DNA from 2 places in the Achromobacter sp. GW823-FHT04E03 genome. Region 2 is predicted to be linked to the other one. Evidence: riboswitches for the same ligand, from Rfam matches in the RefSeq annotation. Region 2 holds a riboswitch; the other holds the start of a gene.
The links. A riboswitch is a leader RNA that binds a small molecule or an ion and turns the genes downstream of it on or off. The one in region 2 is predicted to bind glycine.
Positions count from the first base shown of each region.

Region 1: linked by a shared signal. The riboswitch ahead of AC1RHV_RS08380 (D-amino acid dehydrogenase) and the one ahead of gcvT (glycine cleavage system aminomethyltransferase GcvT) in region 2 are both predicted to bind glycine.

Region 1 covers NZ_JBXAIJ010000001.1:1,782,254-1,791,045, reverse strand. Annotated here, with positions in the region: gene AC1RHV_RS08400 (metal-dependent hydrolase family protein) at 1-1,285, shown strand, start outside; gene AC1RHV_RS08395 (hypothetical protein) at 1,708-2,382, opposite strand; gene AC1RHV_RS08390 (hypothetical protein) at 2,477-2,803, opposite strand; gene AC1RHV_RS08385 (hypothetical protein) at 2,818-3,381, opposite strand; gene AC1RHV_RS08380 (D-amino acid dehydrogenase) at 3,617-4,846, opposite strand; glycine riboswitch at 4,891-4,982, opposite strand; glycine riboswitch at 4,984-5,075, opposite strand; gene ampC (class C beta-lactamase) at 5,204-6,364, shown strand; gene AC1RHV_RS08370 (3-hydroxybutyryl-CoA dehydrogenase) at 6,370-7,365, opposite strand; gene AC1RHV_RS08365 (NAD/NADP-dependent octopine/nopaline dehydrogenase family protein) at 7,382-8,479, opposite strand; gene AC1RHV_RS08360 (AraC family transcriptional regulator) at 8,596-8,792, opposite strand, start outside.
Region 2 covers NZ_JBXAIJ010000002.1:1,284,372-1,293,163, reverse strand. Annotated here, with positions in the region: gene gcvP (aminomethyl-transferring glycine dehydrogenase) at 1-2,039, opposite strand, end outside; gene gcvH (glycine cleavage system protein GcvH) at 2,143-2,520, opposite strand; gene gcvT (glycine cleavage system aminomethyltransferase GcvT) at 2,619-3,719, opposite strand; glycine riboswitch at 3,806-3,928, opposite strand; glycine riboswitch at 3,964-4,059, opposite strand; gene AC1RHV_RS17265 (ZIP family metal transporter) at 4,114-5,007, opposite strand; gene AC1RHV_RS17260 (superoxide dismutase) at 5,038-5,652, opposite strand; gene AC1RHV_RS17255 (BaiN/RdsA family NAD(P)/FAD-dependent oxidoreductase) at 5,803-7,005, opposite strand; gene AC1RHV_RS17250 (arginine/lysine/ornithine decarboxylase) at 7,005-8,792, opposite strand, start outside.

The sequences.
Region 1 (8,792 bases), on a different contig from region 2:
GCTGCCTTTTCAAGGCGAGGTGCTGATCGACGGCGCGCGCATTTCGCAGGTCGCGCGCACGCCCGAGCAGGTGAGCCGGGAGGGCGCGCGCATCATCGATGGGCGCGGCCGCTTCCTGATGCCGGGCATGACGGAAGCGCATACGCATTTTTCCTGGAACGACCAGCCCACGCTGGCCGCGATCCAGTTCATGCCGCCGGAAGAGCACATACTCTGGTGCGTGCACGTGGCCAAACGCTATCTGGAAATGGGCTGGACCTCGGCCATCGGCGCGGCCGCGGCCAAGCCGCGCCTGGACGTGGTGCTGCGCAATGCCATCAATGCCGGCGAATGCCCGGGGCCGCGCTACCTGGCGGGCAGCCAGGAGATCACCACCATAGGCGCGCTGGGCGACAACTCGCTGCCGCACATGCCGTTCGACGAACTGAGCTTCGGCAGCGTGTGCTGTGGCCCCGAAGAGATCCGGCGCTCGGCGCGCACCTTCATCAAGTACGGCGTCGACCACCTGAAGATCAACCTGTCGGGCGAGTACATCGCCGGCCTGCCGGCCGAGATGTCGCCCTTCGCCGAAGACGAGATCGCCATGCTGGCGAACGAGGCCAAGCGCTATGGCAAGCGGGTCGCGGCGCACGCGCGCTCCAGCGAGTCAGTCAAGCAATGCGTGCGCCATGGCATCGAGATGATCTACCACGCCAGCTTCGCCGACGAAGAGGCGCTCGACATGCTGGAAGCCAACAAGGACCGCCATTTCGTTGCGCCCGGCATAGGCTGGCTGATCCGCACCGCCTTCAACGCGTCCGAGTACGGCATCACGCCCGCCATCGCCGAACAGATGGGCTACAAGCGCGAGTTGGAAATCGCCTCGGAGTCGCTGCGCAAGATGCACAAGCGCGGCATCCGCATCCTGCCCGGCGGCGACTACGGTTTTGCCTGGATGCCCCACGGCACCAACGCCCGCGACCTCCAGTACTTCGTGGACTACATCGGCATGACCCCGACCGAAGCGCTCGTGTCCGCCACCCGGTTGGGCGGCGAGATCATGCAACGTCCGCACGAATTGGGCATGCTGCGTCCTGGCTATCTGGCGGACGTGGTCATGGTCGATGGGGATCCGCTGAAGGATCTGTCGTTGCTGGTGGATCCGGAGCGGATCTTGCTGGTGGTGAAGGATGGGGAAGTGTGTAAGGGTAACGCTATGTGCGGACAGTTGGGGGCGTCGGGAGCGGGAGTTTTTGCGGATGGCTCGGCGAACGATCAAAAACAGAAGGAGGTCGCGCCGGCGTGAAACGGGACGATGCGGCGGCATGGTAATTCGCCCAATGGGGCTCCGCGGACTTTTAAATCAGTGCCATACGATGGTGTCGAATTTTCCATGCGGAGTATTACTTGACCTTTCCCGATGGTTGCATTTTCGTGGTCGGAATATCCGGTCGTTGGTGACTGCTGGTGCCGGAGCCGCCGCTGCCGCCAATCGTGCCGGGGCTCGTTGGTAAACCTGGATTGGTTGAGATAGGCTTCTTTTTACTCGGCTGCCCTTCTACGTCAGGGCTCGGCCTTTTCGACCTCGGGATCGAACCGTCGCGGCATGCATTGTTGATGGCGGGGGTGTCGTCTGGCGGGCACACAAGCTCCGCATTGGCCCAAGAAGGTATGAGCAAATTCAGCGCAAGAAATAGAGGAGGGATTTTCATTGCAGGCGTCCAGTGATTATTCGAGGCTCTTCACAAAACACGTGGCTATCTGATCTTCCGGTAGCACTTTGCAGTCATTCAGGATTGAGCGGAAATCCACGGTCGAATAGGCTCCGCTCTCCGCTGAAAAAGACGGCACGCCAACGGTGGAGTAATCATTTTTGAGCAACCCGCCGGCTGCTGCCATCAAGGCACCGATGACGAATGTGGCTAGTCCTGTTGAGCCTGTCTTGAAATCGAATTTCAAATCGGTTGCCGCCAAGGCGGCATCGAAACCGCCGTCTTTGATGCCAAGCAGAAGAAACATGACGCCAACGCTCATTACGGCAAATCCAATTTGCATCACTCCGATTTTGAGTCGGGTTTTTGTAGTGATTACGGTCTTATTTGAATGCTCTGAGAACACAAATGCTGCCAGAACATACGAATTGGGATCCGAAGCCCGGGATACCGCATTTTGTGTTGCCTCAAATGTTGTGACAAATTCACCTGCGGTTGGATTGAGCGTTCTCTGAAGATCGGTCAGTCCAACCGCTGCGAGTCCCAGCAGCAAGGCTGGAATAGCAGCGCCAAACATGATCACTACGATCGTCTGCACCATCTGGTAGCGCGTTTTACGCCTGGCCGGCTTCCGGCCTGCATTGACGGACTCGTCGAGGGCTGTTTTTGGTTCGCCAGTAACGGTTTCCATTGGGGGTCTCTCAAGAGAAACGTGGAATTCGGTCGCGGTACCGGAGCTTTCCGAATGTAATCCCCAGCCGTACCATTCGCTTGACGCGTCGGCCTCAGGCGAGCAATGGCCAGCCAATGGCACTGGAAATGGCCTTCCTCAATACAGCCATTGCCGCGTTCCATGAGTTTTGGATGACGATATTCGAGAGATCCACAATGGCAAAAAGAACTGCTTTTGCGGCCAGCCGGTATTGATCCATTAAGAAATGGGCGTTTACCTCCGTTATGGTTTTTTCGGCCTGGCGCTTTTGAATCTTGGAGGCAACGCCAACTAGCGTCTGAAACTCCTGTTCAGCGTAGCTCTCCAGCTTTGCCCAGGCGCCGCCAGCAGATTTTTCGGCGGCGGTCAGCATATCCTCAAGTACTTTTGTCCAGTTCATTTATTGTCTCCCTGTTATTTTAATTCGGCTTTCTCACCTGCCTTTCTCGCGCTCTGTGTAGTCATTATTGCTCGGAAATGAATATTTATTAATTGTTGGGCCAGTTGTATGGTTTGAAGGTCTAGGGGAGTGTTGCGGGAGTTTCTGCCTTCAAGCGAATTGAGCGGTGAAAAGGGCTGCGTGAATTCCCTTTCGCCTTGAGCCTCTGCTGTTGCGGAGTCTTCGAGCGGCAAAGGAGGGTCGAGTAAGAGTGCTTGGCCGGCCCGATATAATTGGGTGGTTGTTCCCTTGTTTCGTGCGTCGGCGGTAGACCGTACGATCATGACATCAAGCTTGTTTCTTATCTCGGAGTAATTTTCAGGGGCGTATGTCGTACTCGGATCTGCGCAGACCCCTTTCCCCTTGATTGCGCACTGCCGCAGTTTTCCGAAAATACTTGCGGTCATAGAGACGAGATCCATTGCTCCTTTATCCAATGCTTCGTCGTAGTTGGATACTATGTTTATGGAGCAGCTGGAAAGAAAAGTAAGAACAAGTGCCGCGAGGGTGGCTTTGGCCTTCGCCGTGGTTGGTTTCATTGCACTCCCCCAAGTGGAATAATTATCTGCGCAAGATTTTCACGGCCGTAGGCGGAAGGCTGTACTGGTTGTGGCGGCTTGTTTTCAATCCAGATGTTTTCTGGATTTTCATGTTGCGAAACAGTAGGCGGGTTTTGGCCGGAAATCCATTGGCCTTTGGTATGAGGCGAGGGCGACAGATACCAACCGACTGGTTTTTTTTGCGGGCCGCGCGATGCGTCGCGCGGCCCTCGACTCATGCCTCGCCCACCCCCTCCCTCACGCTCGCCGCCAGCATCTGCGCCGTCGCTGCCGACAAGGTCCAGCCCAGGTGCCCATGCCCCGTGTTGTAAAACACGCCGGGCCGCCTGCCTGGGCCCACGCGGGGCATCATGCTTGGAGTCATGGGGCGCAGCCCGCACCACGGCACCACGCGAGAGGTGCGGATGCCGGGGAAGTGCTTGCGGGTCCAGTCCACCAGGGGCTGCACGCGCTCCGCGCGGATGTCCATGTTGAAGCCATTGAACTCCGCCGTGCCGGCCACGCGGAAGCGGTCGCCCAGGCGGCTGGTGACGATCTTGGCGGCTTCGTCCAGCAGGCTGACGCGCGGCGCGGCCGCCTGGCTGGCGGCGTCGTCCAGATGCACGCTGATGGAGTAGCCCTTGACCGGGTAGATGTTGAGCGTGTCGCCCAGCTGCCTGGCGAACTGCCGGCTGACGGCGCCGGCGCAGACGACGATGGCGTCGGCCTCGTGCTGTTCGCGGCGCGTGCCGCCTTCGCGTACGACGTCGAGCACGTAGGGCGCGCCGTCCAGGCTGATGTTGCGGATGTCCGCGTCCTGCGCGAAGCGCACGCCGCGGCGTGCGCAGGCGCGGGCCAGGCCGCTGGTGAACTTGTGGATGTCGCCGGTGGCGTCCGAAGGCGTGTAGAAGCCGCCATGGCAGGCGGTTTGCAGCGTGGGCTCGATGCTGCGCGCTTCCTCGGGCGACACCGCGTAGCGCTCCAGCCCGCCTTCCTGCAGCAGGGCATTGGCGCGGCGCGCGGTCTCGAAGCTGGCGGCGTCGTGGTAGATGTGCAGGATGCCGCGGCGCTCCAGGTCGAAATCTATGCCTTCTTCTTCCGCCATGGCGTACAGATGCTGGCGCGCGGCGATGGCCAGCCGGGTGGTCTCGATCGTGTTGCGGCGGTAGTTGCGGATCTGTCCGATGAACTGCGCCAGCCAGGAGTACTTGTGCCAGCTGAAGCGGGGATTGAGCAGCAGCGGGGCGTTGTGGCGGCCGAGCCAGCGCAGGCCTTTCATGATGGTGGCGGTGCTGTTCCAGACCTCGGCGTTGCTGGCCGACAACTGGCCGCCGTTGGCGTAGGAGGTCTCCATGGCCGGATAGCGCTGGCGGTCATAGACAGTGACGTGATATCCCAGTTTGCTCAAGGCATAGGCGGACGTGACGCCGGTGATACCGGCGCCAATGATGGCGATGCGGGGCATGATGGCTCCAGATTGAGTGGCCGCGGCCACCCGGCCGCAGCACCCCATCTGTCTCTGTACCTGAGAGCTTCACCCGCGGCGCAGACGGCGGCGGGTTCCCCTTCGGTGGGCGCGCTTGGCGCCTCTCTCCAGATTGTCTAGACCGCGCAGTCCTGTTTGCCTGAGAGTTTCCGGGGCGGTTGCTCCGTCGGCGCCTGCCGCGGGGGCAGGTCTCTTCTGCGGGGTTTTGGATCGACGAGGCGAGAATAGCCAAATTCCCCTGGGATGAGACCAAGGGTTAGTACCAATAAGGCGTCGCATCGCGCTACGATGCATGCGCGCCGCCGTCGCGGCGCCACGGATCCGACACGACAGGGAATGACGAGAATGCGCTTGAACAGCATGCTGCGCACGGGATTGTTTGCGCTGATGGCCGCAGGCTGCGCGCTGGCGCAGGCCGGCCAGGCAGAGACGGACCGCAAGGTCGACGAGGCGGTCCAGGCCGTCATGCGCGAACACGGCATTGCGGGCATGTCGATCGCCGTGACCCGCAACGGGACACAGCATTTCTACAACTATGGCGTGGCGTCCAGGCAGACCGGCAGGCCTGCCGGCAGCGATACGCTGTACGAGATCGGCTCCATCAGCAAGACCTACACGGCAACCCTGGCAGCCTATGCACAGGTGCGCGGCCGCCTGGCCTTGAGCGACAGTCCGGCCAAGTACCTGCCGGAGCTCGCCGGCAGCGACTTCGCCAAGCTGAGCCTGATCAACCTGGGGACGCACACGACCGGCGGCTTCCCCTTGCAGGTGCCCGACGCGATCAAGAACCAGGCGCAGCTGATGGCCTATCTCAAGGCCTGGAAGCCCGAGCATGCCGCTGGCACGTATCGCACCTACGCCAACCCCAGTATCGGCATGCTGGGCATGGTGGCGGCCAAGAGCCTGAACCGGCCGTTCAAGGCGGCCATGGAGCGGGACCTGTTTCCCAAGCTGGGCCTGACCAGCACCTACATCGACGTGCCCGCCGCCAGGATGGCGGACTACGCGCAGGGCTACAACAAGCAGAATGCGCCCGTGCGCGTGAATCCGGGCGTGCTGGCCGACGAAGCCTACGGCGTGAAGACCAGCGCACGCGACCTGATCCGTTTCGTCGACGCGAACATGGGCTTGAACCTTGCGGATGCCGGACTGCGCGGCGCAATCGCGCAGACGCACGTCGGTTATTACCAGCTGGGCGACATGACCCAGGACCTGGCCTGGGAGCAATTGCGCTATCCGGCAACGCTGGACGCGCTGTTGACGGCCAATGCCGGCAACTACAACAGCCAGAGCCAGCCCGTGGCGGCGTTGAACCCGCCGCTGCCGCCGCAGGAGACCGTGTGGATCAACAAGACGGGTTCGACCAATGGCTTCGGCGGCTATGTGGCGTTCGTGCCGTCGAAGAAGCTGGGCATCGTGATACTGGCCAACCGGAATTATCCCAACGAGGCCAGGGTCCGGCTGGCGTACCGGATCCTGGGCGAACTGGAGCAATAGGCCCGCTATCGCGCGGGCGGCTGCCTCGCCGCGCCGTAGCGGGGCAGCAGGTCCATCACTTCCAGGCGCTTGCACAATTGCGCCAGCCGCTCCATCTTGTAGGCATTCACGTCCATGCCGGCGTAGTCATAGAAGCCCTGGCCGTCGCGCAGCCCGTTGCGCCCTTGTTCCATATTGCGGGCGATGACCGCAGGCGAGGCGAAGCGCGGATCGATGGCATCGGCGAGGTAGCGCGAGGCGTAGTAGAGGATGTCGCCGCCGCCCCAGTCGATGAACTCCAGCAGCCCCAGAACCGAAAAACGCAGGCCGAAGCCCAGGCGCACGGCCGTGTCGATGTCTTCGGCGCTGGCCACGCCTTCCTCCACCATGCGGGCCGCTTCGTTCATGGCCAGGGCCTGGATGCGGGGCACGATGTAGCCCGCGGCGGGGGCGCACTGCACGGGCTTCTTGCCCGCCAGGCGCAGCGCTGCCAGCAGCCCTTGCGTCGCGGCCTCGCTGGTCTGCGGGCCGCGGCTCACTTCCACCAGCGGTATCAGGTAGGCGGGGTTGAGCCAGTGCGCGTTCAGGAAGCGCTGCCGGTTTTGCACCAGTTCCGCCAGCTCGGTGACCAGAAAGGTGGACGTGGTGGACGCGATGATGCTGTCCGGCGCGCAGGCCGCTCCCAGCCATACAAAGGCATCGCGCTTGGCGTCCAGGCGTTCAGGCACGGCTTCGAACACCACGCGCGCCTGCCGCAGGTCTGCCTCCGCATCCTCGCGCGTGCATAGGCGCACGCGCGCCAGCGCAACCTCCGCCTGCGCGGCGTCGAGCAAGCCCAGCCTGCACAGGATGCCGAGCTCGCGGCGCAGATCGTCCCGCACACGGGCGAAGTACCCGGCCTGCTCGGCGGACGTGCGCGATTTGATGTCTATCAGCGTGACGTCCAGTCCCGCATGGATGTATGACAGCGTGATGCCCACGCCCATGCGGCCGGCGCCGACTACGCACATTTTTTCATTCATGGCTTGTATCTCCGTGTCAGCAGCCTTCGGCCAGAAGCTGGCGCATGTCCGCGTGCGACAGGCGGTCCAGGCCCAGGCGTTCGAATGTGCGTCCTTCCGCGTAGAGGTCGCGGCCGGTGACCGCGCTGGCCAGGCTCAGCAGGCCTTGCGCGACCGGCGTCGGCACGCCCGCCCAGCGGCCGGCGGACACCAGGAATGACAGGCCGAGCCGCGTGTCTTCGAGCATGTAGCGGTGCGTGTGCAGGTCTATGTCCTCGCGCCAGTCGCCGCTGTCGGTGAGCTTGCCATGGGCGCCGCGGCCGTACATCCATTCATCGCCTTCGGCGGCATAGTGGTCGGCCAACGGGAAGTGGGGCGCGGCATAGCCCAGGGCCACACGGATGGCGATGCGCTCCGCGTCCAGCGCGTCGGTCACGCGCCGTATGGAGGCCTGGGTGCCTTCGTTGTGGATGTCCCATTTGTCGAAGTGTTCCAGCGGCCCTGCATTCATCATGATGAGCGGCGGATGGATGATGGGGCCGGCGTTCATCAGTGCGCCCGAAAGTCCGTCCTCTATCGGTTCGATGCTGGGGTAGGCGCGCTGGACCACGGCCAGCGCCTGCTTCGACAGCCGCCGCGGAAAGACGCCGGTGGGCAGACGGGTGGCGTAGCCGCTGATCACGACCTTTTCGCCATGCTTGCGGGCCAGATAGGGCAGGGTGCCGGTTTCGGCGAAGGCCGTATCCGCGACGTTTCCCGCGTCTTTCATGGCGCGGGCGAAGACGTAGCAGCCGAAGGTGCCAGGCGGCAGGAACACGACCTGGCCGTCGCGCAGCAGCGGCGCCAATTCCCGCGCCAGCGCTTCGTGGGTGGTGGAAGGCAGGGGAATGACCAGCAGCTCCGCATGCTCCACGGCTGTGGCCAGGTCGCGCACCAGCTGCAACTGCCGCGGTCCGTCGCCCAGCGGAACCTGGCGGCTGCCGCGATAGTCGGTGACCGTCAGCGCGCCCGCATCCCGCAAGCCCTGGAAGGCCGACCAGTCCCTGCGCCACCAATGCACGTGATGGCCTTTCTCAAACAGCTCGGCCGCTGCCGCGTAGCAGCCGTGGCCGCCGCCTATGACGCTGATTCTCATGGTCAAGCTCCGTCAGATGGAGCCTTGATCCTAGCGGCGGCGTGCAGGCGTGGCTGCGCCGAACGCGCAAGCGGCGTTCCGATCCGGCAAGCGAATCCGGCGCTGCCGTGCGACGCCTAATGCCTGCTTTGGCGCAGGGTGTCCGACGGCAGGCAGCCGTAGCGCTTGCGGTAGTGGGTGGCGAAATGCCCGAAGCTGGAAATGCCGTGCCGCAGCAGGATGTCGGTGACGCTATCGCCTTCGCCGGCTTGCGCAAGCGCCGCGTGCACCTGGGCCAGCCGCTGGTTGCGCACGTAGTCGCTGGGACTCTGCT
Region 2 (8,792 bases):
TTGGCGCCGTCCAGGTAGACCTGGCCGCCGGCCTGGTGCACCAGATCGCAGATCTCGGTGACGGCTTCCTCGAACACGCCGTGGGTCGACGGATACGTGATCATCAAAGCGGCCAGCTTGTCGCCGACCTGTTCGATCTTGGCGCGCAGGTCGGCCAGATCGACGTTGCCGTTGGCATCCGACGCCACCACCACCACGTCCATGCCGGCCAGTTGCGCCGAGGCCGGGTTGGTGCCGTGCGCCGACGACGGGATCAGGCAGATGTTGCGCTGATGCTGGCCGTTGGCCTGATGGTAGCCGCGGATGGCCAGGAGGCCTGCGTACTCGCCCTGCGCACCCGAGTTGGGCTGCAGGCTGATGTTGTCGTAGCCGGTGATCTCGCACAGCGCGGCCGACAGGCGGTCGATCAGTTCGTTGTAGCCCTGGCTTTGCGAAGCCGGCGCGAACGGGTGGATCAGCGCGAACTCGGGCCAGGTGATGGGGATCATCTCGGCGGTCGCGTTGAGCTTCATGGTGCACGAGCCCAGCGGAATCATGGTGCGGTCCAGCGCCAGATCCTTGTCGGCCAGCTTGCGCAGGTAGCGCAGCATGTCGGTTTCCGACTGCACGCTGGAGAACACCGGGTGCGTCAGGATCGCGCTTTCGCGCGCCACGCCGGCGGGAATGCCGCTGGCGGCGGCCGCGTCCAGCGCGTCGATGTCGAGTTCGACGTCATCGCGTTCCAGGCCGGCGGCGAAGACGTTGACCAGCGCCTGCAGGTCAGCCGCGGTCACGGTCTCGTCCAGCGACACCGCCAGGCGGGCGCCATCGACGCGGCGCAGGTTGATGTGCGCGCAATCGGCGGCGGTCAGGATGGCGGGCGTGGCCGCCCCGGTTTCCAGCAGCAGCGTGTCGAAGAAGGTGTCGTTGACGACCTTCACGCCCAGCTTGACCAGCTCGGCGCGCAGGATGGCGGTGCTGCGCTGCACGCGTTCGGCGATGCGGCGGATGCCGGCCGGGCCGTGCCAAACGGCATACATGCCAGCCATCACGGCCAGCAGCACTTGCGCGGTGCAGATGTTGGAGGTGGCCTTTTCGCGGCGGATGTGCTGTTCGCGCGTCTGCAGCGCCAGGCGCATGGCCGGGTTGCCCTGCGCGTCCTTGGACACGCCGACCAGGCGGCCAGCCATGTTGCGCTTGAAGGCGTCCTTGCAGGCCATGAAGCCGGCATGCGGGCCGCCGAAACCGAACGGCACGCCGAAGCGCTGGGCCGAACCGATGGCGATATCCGCGCCCCATTCGCCGGGCGCGGCCAGCAGGGCCAGCGCCAGCAGGTCAGTCGCGACGGCCACGATGGCGCCCTGCGCATGCGCGGCTTCGGCCAGCTTGCGGTAGTCGGCGACGGAGCCGGTGCTGTGCGGGTACTGCAGCAACACGCCGAAGCACTCGGGCAGGCCTTCGGCCTCGTCGCCGATGGTGATTTCGATGTCCAGTCCTTCGGCGCGCGTGCGCACGACTTCGATGGTCTGGGGATGCACGTGGCGCGAAATGAAGAACACCGGGCTCTTCGACTTCGCGCTGCGACGCGCCAGCGTCATGGCTTCGGCGGCGGCGGTGCTTTCGTCCAGCAGCGAGGCGTTGGAGATGTCCAGCCCGGTCAGGTCGGCGACCATGGTCTGGTAGTTCAGCAGGGCTTCGAGGCGGCCCTGCGAGATCTCGGGCTGGTAGGGCGTGTAGGCCGTGTACCAGGCGGGATTCTCAAGAATGTTGCGCAACACCACGTTGGGCGTCTGCGTGCCGTAGTACCCCTGGCCGATATAGCTGCGGTAGACCTTGTTGCGGCCGGCGATCTGCTTCAGTTCGGCCAGCACGTCGGTTTCGCTGCGCGAGGCGGGCAGCGCCAGCGGGGCCTGGCTGCGGATCTTGGGCGGCACGACTTCTTCGATCAGGGCGTCCAGGCTGGCGCTGCCGATGACGGCAAGCATGGCGGCCTGGTCGGCGTCGGAAGGGCCGATGTGGCGGGGAATGAAGTCGGTGTGGGTGTCTAGGGCGCGCGACATGGAGAGGTCTCGGGATAGCGGGTGTCGTCGGAGGACGGACGGTATTGCATCTTGCGGAACAGGCGCGTGGCGGGTGCCCTGCGCCCGTTCCAGCCAGGCTGGCTTAGCCGTTGGCGACGGCTTCGTAGCCGGCGGCGTCGAGCAGCTTGTCGGCGTCGGCGGCGTTGACCGGCTTGATCTTGAAGATCCAGGCGGTGAAGGCCGATTCGTTGATCAGGTTGGGATTGTTTTCCAGCTCTTCGTTGAACGCGACGATCTCGCCGGCCACGGGAGCGTAGATGTCCGAAGCGGCCTTGACCGATTCGACCACGCCAGCGGTTTCACCGGCGTTCAGCTTGGCGCCGACCTTCACGTCGCCAACGAAGACCAGGTCGCCCAATTGATCCTGGGCGGTATCGGTGATGCCGACGACGAACACATCGCCTTCGGCTTTGACCCATTCATGGGACTCGGTGTACTTGCGATCGGTGGGCAGACTCATGGGAACTCCTGAGGGAATGCGGGTAGATGAATGGTGTTGCGCGCCTCGCGCGGGCGGCCGTCGCCCCAGGGGCCGGCGGCTCGCGCGAAGCTTCGAGTTTACGAGTGTTCGACCGCTTTGCCGTTACGCACGAACGGCAATTTGCAGGCCAGGGCGGGCACCCACTTACCGCGGATGTCGACCTCGACCGTGTCGCCCGCCTTGACGCCTTGAGGCAGACGGGCAAAGCCGATCGACACGCCCAGCGTAGGCGACATGGTGCCGCTGGTGAGTTCGCCCGTGCCTTCCTTGGTGCGCACGGCCATGTGCGCGCGCATCACGCCGCGCTCTTGCAGCTTCAGGCCGATGAAGGTGGCGGGGGTGGCGAATTGTTCCAGCGCGTCGCGGCCGATGAAGCGGCGCTCGGCGTTCTTCAGGGACACGGTCCAGGTCAGGCCGGCCTGGTCGGGCTGGGTCAGCTCGTCCATGTCCTGGCCGTACAGATTCATGCCGGCTTCCAGGCGCAGCGTGTCGCGCGCGCCCAGGCCGCAGGGACGCACGCCCTGGGCGACCAGGTCGCGCCACAGCTGCACGACTTCGGCGGCCGGCAGCACGATTTCAAAGCCGTCCTCGCCGGTGTAGCCGGTACGGGCCACCAGGGTGTCGTCGCCCACGCGGGCGGCCACGAAGGGGGTCAGCGGCTCGCTGGCGGCCTGCCAGGCCGGGCGCGCGGCCCAGACCTTGGCGCGGGCGTTGGGGCCTTGCACGGCCACCATGGCCAGATCGCGGCGCGGCGTGATGGCAACGTCGAACTGGCCAGCCTGCTTGACGCGCTGCATCCAGGCGACGTCCTTGTCGGCCGTGCCTGCGTTGACCACGACGCGCCATTCGTCGGCGGCGAAGAAATAGATGATCAGGTCGTCGATCACGCCGCCTTGCGGGTTCAGCATGCAGCTGTACAACGCCTTGCCGGGCACGGTCAGCTTGGACACGTCGTTGGCGACCAGGCGCTGCAGGAAGGCGAACGTGTCGGGACCGGCCACGTCGACGTTCAGCATGTGCGACACGTCGAACATGCCGGCGTCCTGGCGCACGGCGTGGTGCTCTTCCAGCTGCGAACCGTAGGCCAGCGGCATGTCCCAGCCGCCGAAGTCGACCATGCGGGCGCCAGAGGCGATGTGTTCTTCGGCCAGCGGGGTGCGTTTGAGGGTTGCGGACATGCGCGGAAACTCCGGGGCGGCAGTGTTGCCAGGGTTACGGAATGCCAGTGGTGCCAAGCGGGGTGCGCTTGTACAACGGCTGAATCTTCCGCCCCTCTGTCCTTTTGCCTGAGAGTTGCCCCGCATGGCGGGTTTGCACCTTCGGCGCCTGGGCTGCTCGCTATGTCCCTAGTTCAGGGCCGGCGCCAGGTCTCTCCAGAGTACTGTTTTGCCGCGTCCGCACGGTGAGAAAACCGGGACAGGGCAAGCATGGGCGGTATGGGTTACCTGAGCGATTCCGGGCGAATTGCGCCTTCGGCGGCGGCCGGACGTACAGGCCGCTCTCTCCCGCAACATGCGTGACAGCGGCGCAAGCATACAACGAAAGCCGCGGCCAGGGAATGCCCGCGGCGGCTCAGCCCAGCGCCGTGTCCAGCAGCATCATCAGCACGAAACCCAGCATCAGGCCGCAGGTCGCGTAGACCTCATGCCCCTTGCGGTGCGATTCGGGGATGATCTCGTGGCTGATCACGAACAGCATGGCGCCTGCGGCAAAACCCAGGCCCCAGGGCAGAAGCGGCTCGGACCAGCCGACCACTGCGGCGCCGAGCACCGCGCCCAGCGGCTCGACCAGCCCGGACAGCATGCCCAGCGCCACGGCGAAGGCGCGCTGATAGCCCGCCGCCAGCAGCGCCACCGCCACCACCAGCCCCTCGGGAATGTCCTGGATCGCAATGCCGGTGGCCAGCGCGGTGCCGCGCATGGCGTCGTTGCCCGCGTAGCCCACGCCTATGGCCAGGCCTTCCGGCAGGTTGTGCAGGGTGATGGCGAAGACGAACAGCCAGGTGCGGCGCAGGCGGTGCGCCTCGATGCCTTCCCGGCCCTTGATGAAATGTTCGTGCGGCAGGGTACGGTCCATGAGCAGCAGCACCGCCGCCCCCAGCAGTACGGCCGCGCCCACCGTCAAGCCGGCGCCCCAGGGGCCATAGCCCAGGTCGCGGCCCGCGGCGATGCCCGGCGCCACCAGCGAGAAGGCGCTGGCGGCCAGCATCACGCCGGCGCCGAAGCCGAACATGCTGTCCTGCATTTTCTGGGGGATGGTCCGGGCAAACAGGATGGGCAAAGTACCCAGGGCCGTAGCGCCCGCGGCCACCAGCCCGCCCAGGAGGGCATCGGCCACGTGCGGCGCGCGCACGTCCAGATAGGCCCACAACTGGTGCAGGCCCAGGCATGCCACCAATACGGCCAGGGTCCACACGCTGATGCTGGTGGCCGCCGGCCGCACGCGATGACGGCTGAAGGTATTCATGTGCCGCTGCCCTCCTTGCGAGAGATGCGCTCAGCGCTGGGCTGCCGCGTAGCGGCGCGCCACTTCAGGCCAATTCACGACATTGTAAAAGGCGCCGATGTACTCGGGCCTGCGGTTCTGGTACTTCAGGTAATAGGCGTGCTCCCACACGTCCAGCCCCAGAATGGGCGTGTTGCCGTGCATCAGCGGGCTGTCCTGGTTGGCGCTGCTTTCCACCGCAAGCTTGCCGGCCGGCGTGACCGAGAGCCAGGCCCAACCGCTGCCGAAGCGGGTCAGCGCAGCCTTGGTGAACGCGTCGCGGAAGGCGGCCTGCCCGCCCAGTTCGGACTCGATGGCCGCTGCCAATGCGCCGTCCGGCTCACCCCCGCCCTCGGGCGACATGACCGACCAGAACAGGCTGTGGTTGGCGTGGCCCCCGCCGTGGTTGCGCACGGCGCCGCGGATGGCTTCGGGCAACTGCTCCAGCCGCGCCACCAGGGACTCGACCGGCTCGTTGGTGACGATGCCCGCGCCTTCCAGCGCGGCGTTCAGGCTGTTGACGTAGGTCTGATGGTGCTTGCTGTAGTGGATCTCCATCGTCATCGCGTCGATGTGAGGTTCCAGGGCGTCGTAGGCATACGGCAGGGGCGGAAGAGTGTAGGCCATGCATGTCTCCGTTGGATCCGCCCCCCGATTCAGGGTTTGGATCAATATCGAAAACATAAATGATAAGTATTTTTATTTGATATAACAATGGCAGGCTTCCAATACCTGCCATAGCGCCGGCCTATCGGCGCCCTGTCCCGCCAGAGGACGCTACAGCGCCTTGCCGCAGGCCACGCCCGAAGCCCAGGCCCACTGGAAGTTGTAGCCGCCCAGCCAGCCCGTGACGTCCACGGCTTCGCCGATGAAATAGAGGCCGGCGACGGTCTTGGCCTGCATGGACTTCTGGTCCAGCCCGCGCGTGTCCACGCCGCCGCGCATGACTTCGGCCTTCTTGTAGCCGGCCGTGCCGCTGGGCACCAGGCTCCATTGATGGATGTCCTGGGCCAGCGTGCGCAAGGTCTTGTCCGGCGCGTCGGCCGGGCGCAGCGCCGCCAGGCCCGGCTTGCCGCCCTGCTCCGCCAGGTGCAGCCAGCGGTCGGCCAGGCGCTTGGGCCAGAGGCCCGCCAGGACGGTATGCAGCTGCTGCCGGTTGCCCGACTTCGACGCCAGCAGTTCTTCCGCCAGATCGCGGCCAGGCGCCAGATCGATCACGATGGGCTCCCCAGGTTTCCAGTAGCTGGAGATCTGCAGAATGGCAGGTCCGGACAGGCCGCGATGGGTAAAGAGCAGGTCCTCGAGAAACTCGCCGCGCGCCTTGCCCTGCCCCGTGTGCAGATTGACCTCCAGCGCCACGCCGGACAATTCGGAAAGGGACCGCCACTGCTCGGCATCGAAGGTCAGCGGCACCAGGGCGGGACGCGGTTCCACGACCTTCAGGCCGAACTGCCGCGCGATCTTCAGGCCAAAATCGGTGGCGCCCAGTTGGGGAATGGCCATGCCGCCGGTCGCGATCACCAGTTTCGCGGCGCGGATCGTGCCCTGGCTGGTGTGCAGCTCGTAACCCTGCTCGCCATGGCCGATCTCGGCCACCGAGCATCCCATGCGCCACTGCACCCTGCCCGCGTCGCACTCCGCGCGCAGCATTTCGATGATGGATTCGCTGGAATCGTCGCAGAACAGCTGGCCGCGATGCTTCTCATGCCAGGCGATGTGGTGGCGCTTCATCAGCGCCAGGAAATCCTGCGGCGTGTAACCGGCCAAGGCCGAACGGCAGAAATGCGGATTGTCGGAGAGGAAGTTGGCGGGGCCGGCGCCGATATTGGTGAAGTTGCAGCGGCCGCCACCGGAAATGCGGATCTTCTCCGCCAGGCGCTCGGCGTGGTCGACCAGCACCACGCGCAAGCCGCGCTGGCCGGCGACCGCGGCACACATCATGCCCGCGGCGCCGGCGCCGAGTACTGCTACATCGAACATCAGTCTTCGATCAGGCAGTCGACGTAATAGCGCTTTTCGCCATCCGGACCCACTTCGTCGGCCAGGCCGTGGATGTAGGTTTCGAAGCCCGGGAAGCGCTGGTTGAACTCGCGCGCGAACTGCAGGTACTGGACGATGGTGCGGTTGAAGCGTTCGCCCGGGATCAAGAGCGGGATGCCCGGAGGATACGGGGTCAGCAGCACGCCGGTGACGCGGCCTTCGAGCTTGTCGATGTCGACGCGCTCGACCTCGCGGTGCGCCATGCGGGCGAAGGCATCCGACGGCTTGAGGGCCGGCACCATGTCGCTCAGGTACATCTCGGTGGTCAGGCGGGCCACGTCACGCGCGCGATAGGCTTCGTGGATCTCCTGGCACAAGTCGCGCAGGCCCATGCGCTCGTAGCGGCGATGGTCGCGGCAGAATTCCGGCAGGATGCGCCACAGCGGCTGGTTGCGGTCGTAGTCGTCCTTGAATTGCTGCAAGGCGGTCAGCAGCGTGTTCCAGCGGCCCTTGGTGATGCCGATGGTGAACAGGATGAAGAACGAATACAGGCCGGTCTTCTCGACCACCACGCCGTGCTCGGTCAGGTACTTGGAGACCAGCGCGGCGGGAATGCCGGTTTCGCCGAAGCTGCCCGACATATCCAGGCCCGGGGTGATGATGGTGGCCTTGATCGGGTCCAGCATGTTGAAGCCTTCGGCCATTTCGCCGAAGCCATGCCAGTGGTCGTTGGACTCCAGGATCCATTCGTCGCGGTTGCCGATGCCTTCCGAAACCAGGCGGTTCGGCCCCCAGACCTTGAACCACCAGTCGTTCTTGCCGAATTCGGATTCCACCTTGCGCATGGCGCGACGGAAGTCCAGGGCTTCGCGGATGCTTTCCTCGACCAGCGCGGTGCCTCCCGGCGGCTCCATCATGGCGGCGGCCACGTCGCAGGACGCGATGATCGCGTACTGGGGCGAGGTGGACGTGTGCATCAGGTAGGCTTCGTTGAAGACGTTGCGGTCCAGCTTGCGGGTCTCGGACTCCTGCACGATGATCTGCGAGGCCTGCGAAATGCCGGCCAGCAGCTTGTGCGTGGAGTGGGTGGCGAACACCATCGCGTCCTGGCTGCGCGGACGGTCCTGGCCGATGGCGTGCATGTCCTGGTAGTACTCGTGGAACGACGCGTGCGGCAGCCAGGCTTCGTCGAAGTGCAGCGTGTCGACGTAGCTCCCCAGCTGCTTCTTGATCATTTCGACGTTGTAGATGACGCCGTCGTAGGTGCTCTGCGTCAGCGTCAGGATGCGCGGGTTCTTGTTCACCGCTTCGCGCGCGAAGGGGTTGGCCTCGATCTTCTTGCGGATGTTGTCCGGGTGGAATTCTTCCAGCGGAATCGGACCGATGATGCCCAGGTGGTTGCGCGTGGGGCGCAGGAACACCGGAATCGCGCCCGTCATCGTGATGGCGTGCAGGATCGACTTGTGGCAGTTGCGGTCCACCACCACCACGTCGCCCGCGGCCACGTTGGCATGCCACACCACCTTGTTGGAGGTGGAGGTGCCGTTGGTCACGAAGAAACAGTGGTCGGCGTGGAAGATGCGCGCGGCGTTCAGTTCGGATTCGGCCACGGGACCGGTGTGGTCCAGCAGCTGGCCCAGTTCGTCCACGGCGTTGCAGACGTCTGCGCGCAGCATGTTCTCGCCGAAGAACTGGTGGAACATCTGGCCCACCGGGCTCTTCAGGAACGCCACGCCGCCGGAGTGGCCGGGGCAGTGCCAGGAGTACGAGCCGTCCTGCGCGTACTT